3 regions of the Streptomyces sp. NPDC055254 genome follow, and region 2 is predicted to be linked to each of the others. Evidence: riboswitches for the same ligand, from Rfam matches in the RefSeq annotation. Region 2 holds a riboswitch; each other region holds the start of a gene.
The links. Region 2 has a riboswitch for cyclic di-AMP ahead of ACWFQ8_RS08215 (M23 family metallopeptidase). Riboswitches for the same ligand answer to the same signal wherever they lie in the genome.
Positions count from the first base shown of each region.

Region 1: linked by a shared signal. The riboswitch ahead of ACWFQ8_RS18995 (transglycosylase family protein) and the one ahead of ACWFQ8_RS08215 (M23 family metallopeptidase) in region 2 are both predicted to bind cyclic di-AMP.
Region 3: linked by a shared signal. The riboswitch ahead of ACWFQ8_RS05505 (LysM peptidoglycan-binding domain-containing M23 family metallopeptidase) and the one ahead of ACWFQ8_RS08215 (M23 family metallopeptidase) in region 2 are both predicted to bind cyclic di-AMP.

Region 1 covers NZ_JBSGQV010000018.1:53,526-56,790, reverse strand. The annotation lists gene eno (phosphopyruvate hydratase) at 1-876, opposite strand, end outside; gene ACWFQ8_RS18995 (transglycosylase family protein) at 1,151-1,861, opposite strand; cyclic di-AMP (ydaO/yuaA leader) riboswitch at 1,864-2,037, opposite strand; gene ACWFQ8_RS18990 (transglycosylase family protein) at 2,313-3,265, opposite strand, start outside.
Region 2 covers NZ_JBSGQV010000005.1:289,769-293,033, reverse strand. The annotation lists gene ACWFQ8_RS08220 (M16 family metallopeptidase) at 1-1,101, shown strand, start outside; cyclic di-AMP (ydaO/yuaA leader) riboswitch at 1,286-1,445, shown strand; gene ACWFQ8_RS08215 (M23 family metallopeptidase) at 1,458-2,255, shown strand; gene ACWFQ8_RS08210 (GntR family transcriptional regulator) at 2,439-3,116, shown strand.
Region 3 covers NZ_JBSGQV010000003.1:331,703-334,967, forward strand. The annotation lists gene ACWFQ8_RS05495 (aspartate aminotransferase family protein) at 1-579, shown strand, start outside; gene ACWFQ8_RS05500 (tyrosine-protein phosphatase) at 609-1,427, opposite strand; cyclic di-AMP (ydaO/yuaA leader) riboswitch at 1,739-1,916, shown strand; gene ACWFQ8_RS05505 (LysM peptidoglycan-binding domain-containing M23 family metallopeptidase) at 1,919-2,926, shown strand; gene ACWFQ8_RS05510 (SGNH/GDSL hydrolase family protein) at 3,088-3,265, shown strand, end outside.

The DNA of each region.
Region 1 (3,265 bases), on a different contig from region 2:
GTCGTCCTCGTACAGCGGGTCCTCGATGGAGACCATCGGGTACGCGGAGACGAGCTCCTCGTAGTACTCGGTCATCTCGGCGGCCGAGCGGGACTGGCCCTCGAACTCGTACTTGCCGTCCTTGTAGAACTCGGACGCGGCGACGTCGAGCGCGAGCGCGATGTCCTTGCCCGGGGTGTAGCCGGCCTGCTTGATGGCCTCGACGATGAGGTCGAGCGCGGCGCGGTTGGACTCCAGGTTCGGGGCGAAGCCGCCCTCGTCGCCCAGGCCGGTGGAGAGGCCCTTGGTGTGCAGGACCTTCTTGAGGGTGTGGTAGACCTCGGCACCCCAGCGCAGCGCCTCGGAGAAGGACTCCGCGCCGATCGGGGCGATCATGAACTCCTGGATGTCCACGTTGGAGTCGGCGTGCGACCCGCCGTTGAGGATGTTCATCATCGGAACGGGCAGCAGGTGCGCGTTCGGGCCGCCGAGGTAGCGGAACAGCGGGAGGTCGGAGGCCTCGGACGCGGCGTGCGCGACGGCGAGGGACACGCCGAGGATGGCGTTGGCGCCGAGCGAGCCCTTGTTGTCGGTGGCGTCCAGGTCGAACATGGCCTGGTCGATCAGGCGCTGCTCGGTGGCGTCGTAGCCGACGAGCTCCGGGCCGATCTGCTCGATGACGGCGAGGACGGCCTTCTCGACACCCTTGCCGAAGTAACGGTTGGGGTCACCGTCACGGAGCTCGATGGCCTCGAATGCACCGGTGGAGGCGCCGGACGGGACTGCAGCACGGCCGGTGCTGCCATCGTCGAGGCCCACCTCGACCTCGACCGTGGGGTTGCCTCGGGAGTCCAGGATTTCCCGGGCTACGACGACGTCGATGGACGGCACGAGCATCTCCTTCTGGGATGTGACGCTGGGTGTGCGGTGGCGTGTCGGGCCGTGGGACGGCCCTGCCGCTTAGAGCCTAACCGGCTCCGGGCACTGGGCCCGCCGACCGCCCGGGTCCTGGGACGAAAAAGGGCCCGAATACCCGCTTTTTAGGACATAAGGCTCTGTTTTTCGGGGTCCTGACGGTGCGCATGCCACCGCCCGGCGCGTGAGGGGACGCGCGCCGGGCGGTGGGGACGGACCTGCCGTGTGCTCACGGCTGCGGCTGTTGCCGCGGTGTTCAGCTGAGCTTCAGCTTCTGACCCGGGAAGATCAGATCGGCGTCCGAGACGATGTCCTTGTTCAGCTCGAAGAGCTTCTCCCAGCCGCCCGTGACGCCGTTGACCTCGGCGATGGTGCCCAGCGTGTCGCCGGCCTTGACCTCGTACGAACCGTTGCCGGTCTTCGGGGCCGCGGCGGCGGGGCGCTCGGAGCGGGTGGTGGGGGCCTCGGCGCGCTTGGTCTCCTGCTTGGGCGCGGCCTTCTGCTCGACCTTCTTCGACTCGGTCTTCTTCGACTCGGCCTTCTTCGACTCGGCCTTCGGCTTGGCCGGGGTCTCGGTGGAGCCGCCCGCGGAGGAGGAGTTCGACAGGCCCTTGCCGCAGTGCGGCCAGGCGCCCTTGCCCTGGCCCTTGAGGACCTTCTCGGCGACGGCTATCTGCTGCGACTTGGAGGCCTGGTTGGCCTGCGCGGCGTACGCCTTGCCACCGAAGGCGGCCCAGGTGGAGGACGAGAACTGGAGGCCACCGTAGTAGCCGTTGCCCGTGTTGATGGCCCAGTTGCCACCGGACTCGCACTGCGCGACGCGGTCCCACTCGGAGGCGGTGGCGGCGGTGGCGGTGCCGGCGGCCATCAGGGGTGCGGCGACGGCGACACCGGCGACGCCGGCGAGCGTGACGATACGGGCGGCCTTGTTGGCGCGGCGGTGCTTGCCCTTGCCGGAAAGCAGCATGGAGTTCTCCTCACCGACGCCTGCGAGGTGAGCTGTCGGGTTCGGGCGGATGAGTTGCCCGGCCGTGCGATCGGGTCGCACGTCTTAACCCCCAGCCGGTGGCGTGACCGTCTCTCAACGGCCGCTCCCGGCACTTACCTTGGTTCCCCCGCTCCTGCCTTCGGCGCTTGACGCGACGACTGTTCCCTCCGTCCGCCGGCAGGATTCGGCGATGCGGTCGAAGGAGCCCGCGGTGGCGAGCGATTCAGAAGGTAGACAGGTCTCTCCCCGATGTTCAACGAGCGACATCGGGGAGAAACGGGCCTACTTGCGTCCTTCCCGAACGCGTTTGCGCAGGTGAGGACGGGGTTTGCGGAAGCCCCGGGGCCGGACACGCCAGTTGACCGGAAGAGACGCATGTCTCACTTACAGAAAGCCGACAATCAGCACGTACCGGGTGCCCGAAGTGCCCCTATTTCGCGCTTAGATCCAGATTCTGGCCGGGCTTGATGAGGTCCGCGTCCTCGCCGATGACCTGCTCGTTGGCCTCGTAGAGCGCGTTCCAGCCCCCCTTGAGGCCGTTGGCGTCCGCGATGGTGGCCAGGCTGTCGCCGGCCCTCACCGTGTACGTGGGGTCCGACGCGGCGCCCGTCGTGACGGGCGTCTCGACGGCGGGCGCGCCGCGGTGCTTGCCGAGGCCCGCCGCCGGACCCGCGAGCTGGGCCGTCGGCTCCGTCGGCTCCGTCGGGGCGGACGGGGAGGCCGGAGCGCTGGGGGAGGCCGGGGCGCTCGGGGAGCCCGGGGCGCTCGGGGCGCCGGGGGCGGCCGGCGCCGTCGGGTCGGTCGCGGGCGGGGTGACCGGCGGGGTGGTGGGCGCCGTCGGGTCCACCGGGGTCGCGCCCGGTCCACCCGGGAGCACCGGGGCGGTCGGGTCCGCGGGCTGCACCGGAGCCGTGGTCGGGTCGTCCGGCGCCGGCATGACGGGCAGTCCGAAGGAGGGCGCCAGCGGGCCTTCCGGGGCGGTCGGCGACGGGCTCTCGGCCGGGGCCGGGGTCGGCGCCCCGAAGTCCGTGGGGCGCGTACCGGTCCCGGTGGTCGGCACCGCGTCGTCCGGCCGGGACGGCGTGGGGCGCACCGGCTTGGCCTCGCCCGGCAGGCCGGGGTCGACCTCCGCCGCGGGGCCCTGCTGCACCAGTCCGGCCGAGGAGGCGCACAGCGACCACGCCTGCGGTCCCTGCGCGGCGAGCACCCGCTCGGCCACGGCGATCTGCTGGGACCGGCTCGCGAGGTCGGGCCGCTCGGCGAAGTCCAGCCCACCGGCGTTGCGCCACTGGTCCTGGGTGAACTGGAGCCCGCCGTACGCGCCGCTGCCGCTGTTGGCGCTCCACGCGCCGCCGCTCTCACATTCGGCGACCTTGTCCCATG
Region 2 (3,265 bases):
GGCGCCAACCTCGACGCGCACGCCGACCACCCGGGCCTGCGGGTCTCCCTGGAGGTCCCGGCCTCCCGCCTGCACAAGGCGCTCGGCCTGCTCGCCGAGGCGCTGCGCGCGCCCGCCTTCGACGACGCCGAGGTCGACCGCCTGGTGCGCAACCGCCTCGACGAGATCCCGCACGAGCTGGCCAACCCCCAGCGCCGCGCCGCGATGCAGCTCTCCAAGGAGCTCTTCCCGGCGTCCCTGCGGATGTCCCGGCCGCGCCAGGGCACCGAGGAGACCGTCGCCCGTATCGACGCCTCGGCCGTACGCGCCTTCTACGAGGCCCACGTACGCCCCGCCACGGCCACCGCGGTGATCGTCGGCGACCTGACCGGCATCGATCTGGACGCCGTCCTCGCGGACACCCTCGGCGCCTGGACGGGCAACACCGCCGAGCCCGTCCCCGTACCGCCGGTGACCGCCGACGACACCGGCCGCGTGGTCATCGTGGACCGCCCCGGCGCGGTCCAGACGCAGCTGCTCATCGGCCGGATCGGACCCGATCGGCACGACCGGGTCTGGGCGGCCCAGGTGCTCGGCACCTACTGCCTCGGCGGCACCCTGACCTCCCGTCTGGACAAGGTGCTGCGCGAGGAGAAGGGATACACCTACGGCGTGCGCTCCTTCGGCCAGGTTCTGCGCTCCACGGCCGACGGCAAGGGCGCCTCGATGCTCGCCATCAGCGGCTCGGTGGACACCCCGAACACCGGTCCGGCGCTGGCAGACCTCTGGAAGGTGCTGCGCACCCTCGCAGAGGGCGGCCTGACCGACACCGAACGGGACGTGGCGGTGCAGAACTTGGTGGGCGTGGCCCCGCTGAAGTTCGAGACGGCGTCCTCGGTCGCCGGCACCCTCGCCGACCAGGTCGAGCAGGAGCTGCCGGACGACTACCAGGCGCGGTTGTACGCACAGCTCGCCGAGACCGGCACCGTGGAGGCGACGTCGGCGGTCGTGGCCGCCTTCCCGGCGGACCGGCTGGTCACCGTCCTGGTGGGCGACGCGGCGCAGATCGAGGAGCCCGTGCGGGCTCTCGGGATCGGTGAGGTGAGCGTCGTCTCCAACTGACGCTTGAGGAAAGGGGTTCCGGCAGCTTGTCTGCCGGGGCCCCTTTTGTCCGTTTAGTCGCGAGGTTGCTTTTATGGGGTGTGGCGTACGCAACAAAATGGCGTCTCTGTTTGGCGATTGACTGATGATCCGCCTAGCGTCACCCGTGCTGTCCGTCAGTCGTATCCGCCGCATCCGCGGCACCGGGCAGCGATCGCCGAGTCCCCGTCAGGCGCGAGCCTGGGGAGCCGGGGACCCACATCAGTCCCTGGGGTGAATCGGACCGCCTCGCAAGAGGAGGCCCGTAGGAGACCTTCCTGCTCCGAACCCGTCAGCTAACCCGGTAGGCGAGAGGGAAGGAAAGGATCAACCCCTTCATGGCGTTTGGCAGTCGTGCCGCCGGCAAGCACCGCGGTTCCAGCCGTCTGAGCCGCAAGAGCGCCGGGTACGCCGGCATCGCGGCCCTCGCCACCACCGGTGTGGTCGGCTCCCTCGCCGGTCCGGCCTTCGCGGCGGACAGCGGCAACGGAAACTCCTTCCAGGACAACGCGCTGGGCGCCGTCGTCGTCGCCGAGGACCTCGCCGGCGACATCGAGGACCAGGCCGAGTCCCAGCAGCGTGCCGCCGAGCACGCCGCCGCCAAGGCCCGGGCCGAGGCCGACGCCAAGCAGCGTGCCGCCGAGGCCAAGCGCCTCGCCGAGGCCAAGGCGAAGGCCGAGCGCGAGGCCGCCGAGCGTGCGGCCCGCGAGGAGGAGCGCAAGCGCCTCAACACCTTCGTCGCCCCGGTCGACGGCTCGTACGTGAGCACCCAGTACCACGCCGGCGGGGCCATGTGGTCCTCCGGCAGCCACACCGGCATCGACTTCCATGCCGCCTCGGGCTCCAAGGTCCGCGCGGTGGGCGTCGGCACCGTCGTCGAAGCCGGTTGGGGCGGGGCCTACGGCAACAACGTCGTCATCAAGCACAACGACGGCACCTACACCCAGTACGCGCACCTGAACTCGCTGAACGTCTCCGTCGGTCAGCAGGTCACCCCCGGGCAGCAGATCGGCCTGTCGGGCTCCACCGGCAACTCCAGCGGCCCGCACCTGCACTTCGAGGCCCGCAGCGGCGCCGACTACGGCTCGGACATCGACCCGGTCGCGTACCTGCGCTCGCACGGCGTCAGCCTCTGACCCGTACGGCATCGCTTCACCGAGGACCCCGGCTCGTCGAGCCGGGGTCCTTCGCGTCGTACCGGCGGGCAAATGTTTCGTATTTCCGGCCGCTCTCGGAAATTATCGTGTGTTGCAATAGAGTCGCAGCACCCACGAGTATGTCCATGGCGGTGGCAGTCGGAAATAGGGGGAGGTCCGGTTTTGCGTATTCCTGCGCACGCGGTATGCACAGCCATCCGCGACGACATCGTCTCCGGGGTCTTCGAACCGGGCGGCAGGCTGACCGAGGAGGTCCTGGCGCGCCGGTACGGAGTCTCGCGGGTCCCGGTCCGCGAGGCCCTGCGGACCCTGGAGTCCGAGGGGTTCGTGACCACCCGCCGGCACGCCGGCGCCTGCGTGGCCGAGCCGACCGAGCAGGAGGCCGCCGACCTCCTGGAACTGCGGATGCTGCTGGAGCCCCTGGCGGCGGCCCGCGCCGCCCGCCGGCGCACCGAGGCGCACCTGAAGGTGCTGCGGGGGCTGGTCAGGCTGGGGCAGGAGCGGGCCGGGCGGGGCCAGGGGGAGGATCTGCGCTCCCTGGGGGGCTGGTTCCACGAGACGCTCGCCCAGGCCTCGGGCAGCCCCGGCCTGATCGCGCTGCTCACCCAGATGCGGCGCAAGGTCGCCTGGATGTACGCGGTGGAGGCCCCGGTCCGGCCGGTGGACTCCTGGGCGGAGCACGGCGCGATCGTGGACGCGGTGGCGCGCGGGGACGCCGAGCGGGCGCGCGCGCTGGCGGCGATGCACGCCGACCGGGCCGTGGCGGCCCACCGGCCGAGGCCGCGCGCCGCGGTGAGTACTTCGCAACCTGCCGTAAACACGCCGAGCGGCCGGCATTAACAGTGGCCGTATACAAAGGACGGATATACGCGCGCCGTGGCCGTAATGACGGACCGGCGTGAATTCAGGGCTGCATTGAATTCGCCGGCGATGTGCGGCCGCCGGATTCCGGCGCGCAGGATCGGCCGGAATTCCGTAGCAGGAGCAGT
Region 3 (3,265 bases), on a different contig from region 2:
GGCGGCTACGTGCCGGTCGGCGCGACCCTGGGCAAGGACTGGATCTTCAAGAAGGTGTACTCGTCCATGGACCGGGTGCTGGTGCACTCCGCGAGCTTCGGGTCCAACGCGCAGGCGATGGCGGCCGGGCTCGCGGTCCTGTCCGTGATGGAGGACGAGGAGGTCGTGGCCAACGCCCGGGCGATGGGCGACCTGCTGCGCGGGCGGCTCGCGGCGATGGTCGACGAGTACGAGCTGCTGCACGAGGTGCGCGGGCGCGGGCTGATGATCGGCATCGAGTTCGGCCGGCCGTCCTCCCTGGGGCTGCGCAGCCGCTGGACCGTGCTCCAGGCGGCCCGCACGGGGCTCTTCGCGCAGATGGTCGTGGTGCCCCTGCTGCAGAAGCACCGGATCCTCACGCAGGTCTCCGGGGACCACCTGGAAGTGATCAAACTGATTCCGCCGCTGATCGTCGACGACCAGGACGTCGACCGGTTCGTCGGGGCCTTCCGGGCGGTCATGGACGAGGCGCACGCCGGCTCGGGGCTGATGTGGGACTTCGGCCGGACGCTGGTGAAGCAGGCGGTGGGCAACCGCTGACGTCCGGCCGGGCCCGGGACCGCGGGCCCCTACGCCAGCAGTCGCTCGCGGAGCCGCGCGAGGGTCTCGGGCGTCAGCCCGAGACCCTCCGCCAGATAGCGCTCGACTGAGCCCCACTGCTCGTCGATGGTCTCGAAAGCGGCGTTCAGGTACTCGGCGCGAGCGTCGAAGAGCGGGGCGAGCAGCTCCATCACCTCGGGGGAGCGGTCCTCGGGGGCGCCGCCGCCCCGGCGTATCCGGTAGCGGCGGTGCGGGGCGTTCGACTCCAGGTAGTCCGCGACGATCGCGTCGCGTTCGACGCCCAGCGCGAGGAGGGTGACGGCGATGGACAGCCCAGCCCGGTCCTTGCCCGCCGCGCAGTGCATCAGGGCCGGGACGCTGTCCTCCGCGAGCGCGTGCACCACCCGGCTGTGCTCGGCGGTGCGGTGCCTGATCATCTGGCGGTAGGAGTTCGCCATCCGGGCCGCGGCCTTTCCGTCGCCGAGGACGGAGCGGAGCTGTTCGAGGTCGCCCTCGCGGACCATCTTCCAGAACTCCCGGCCGTCCGCGGGGTCCGAGAGCGGGATGTTGACGTTCCGTACGCCGGGCAGCTCGATGTCGGCGCCCTCCAGGGAGTGGTCGGCGTTGTTGCGGAAGTCGAAGACGGTGTGGAGGCCGAGCGAGGCGAGGAATTCTGCATCGGTATCGGTGGCATGTGCCAGATGTCCGCTTCGAAACAGTCGTCCCGGCCTGACCCTTCGCCCGTCCACGGTCGGCAACCCGCCCACATCGCGGAAATTGCGCACACCGGACAACTCCGGCTCGGGCTGCGGCTGTGCGGGCGGCGCCAGGGGTATCTGCTGGGTCACGGGAACTCCTCCACTGCGTCGTGGCGTGTCCGAATTGGGCTACTTGGCACTAACTTGCCGTAGACGGAGGCCAGATCGCGCGCCTCCCCGTGAGCCAGATCATACGGTGACCGTGCGTGCCTGATCGCGGAAGGCGAATGGCCCAGCCAGGGCGGTTGTTGGCGGGGTGGAATGGACAGAGGGTGACCGGAATTCCGTCGATCCCTCACCCCTGTGAATCCGTCCGGGAATTCATGGCTTGTTACCTGCGGTCGGACTCGATTACCTTCGCGATCGATCCGGGTGGACCGCCTAATCCTGCCGCCTCCCGGAAACCGCACCCGACTATTCATCGCGCGCGGCAGGAGCGGGGGACCCAGGTAAGCCGCTGTTCCGGATCTCCGTATCCGGACAGCTCGGGGTGAAGCCGTACATGTCTCGCACATGGACGGCCGGACATCTCCAGTCCGAACCCGACAGCTCACCTCGTAGGCGACGGAGAGGAATTCGCCATGCCTGCAAAGGGTAAGCACCGCCGTCCCAAGTCCCTCTCGATATCGCGCGGTTTCGCCGCCGCCGGTACCGGTGGCGCAGCCCTCGCGCTGCCGCTGATGGGTGCCGCCGGCGCCCAGGCGGCCGGCGCGCCGGCCGCGGTCCCCGCGGTGGCCCCCGCCGCGGCGCCGCAGCTCCAGACCCAGGCGCCGGTGTCGCTTCAGGCGGCGCCCGCGACGGCGCAGGCCGCCCCGGCCGTGTACACGGTCGTGCCGGGCGACTACCTCTCCAAGATCGCGGCCGAGCGGCAGCTGTCCGGCGGCTGGGAGCGGCTGTACGCCGACAACCGCGAGGCCGTCGGCTCCGACCCGTCGCTGATCCATCCCGGCCTCAAGCTCACGCTCGGCGCTGCGGGCAAGGCCGCCCCGACGCAGGCCGCCCCGGCCCCGGCGCCCGCCGAGAAGTCCTCCCAGAAGGCCCCGGCGGCCGGCAAGGGTTCCGCGACCGAGCAGGACGAGCCCGCCGCGGCTCCCGTCCGCAAGCCGCAGTCGCAGCCGAAGCAGCAGTCGCAGGGCGCCGGCACCTCCACCGGTTCCGCGGCGGGCTCGAACACCGTCGCCGCGGGCGGCTTCGTGGCTCCCGTCAGCGGCGGGGTCTCCACCCAGTACCGGGTCGCGGGTGCCATGTGGTCCTCCGGCTACCACACCGGGCTCGACTTCATGGCGAGCTCCGGCACCACCGTCAAGGCCGTCGGCGCGGGCACCGTGGTCTCCGCCGGCTGGAGCGGTTCGTACGGCAACGAGGTCGTCATCCGGCACGAGGACGGCAAGTACTCCCAGTACGCCCACCTGTCCTCGCTGTCCGTCTCGTCCGGCCAGAGCGTCACCGCCGGCCAGCGCATCGGCCTCTCCGGCTCCACGGGCAACTCGACCGGTCCGCACCTGCACTTCGAGATCCGCACGGGCCCGTCCTACGGCTCGGACATCAACCCGCTGAGCTACCTCCGCTCGAAGGGTGTGACCATCTGACGGCACCCGCCGTCCGGCACCGACACGCGTGAGGCCGGGACCCGAGGGGGGTCCCGGCCTCACGCGCACGTATTCCTCGTCCCCGGGTGGTACAGATCACGGTCCGTCAACCCCTCAATACGTTGGCGTAGGTCGTGCGCGAGAGTGAAGGATGGGCTCTCGTGGCAGCGACGACGACGACACTCAAGACCATCGGCTCGTACGCGGCGATCGGGGACAGCTTCACCGAGGGTGTGGGGGACCCGGGACCGGGGGGCACCTATCTCGGCTGGGCGGACCGGTTCGCCGTCCTTCTGGCCGATCAGCGCGACGAGAACGACTTCCGCTACGCGAACCTGG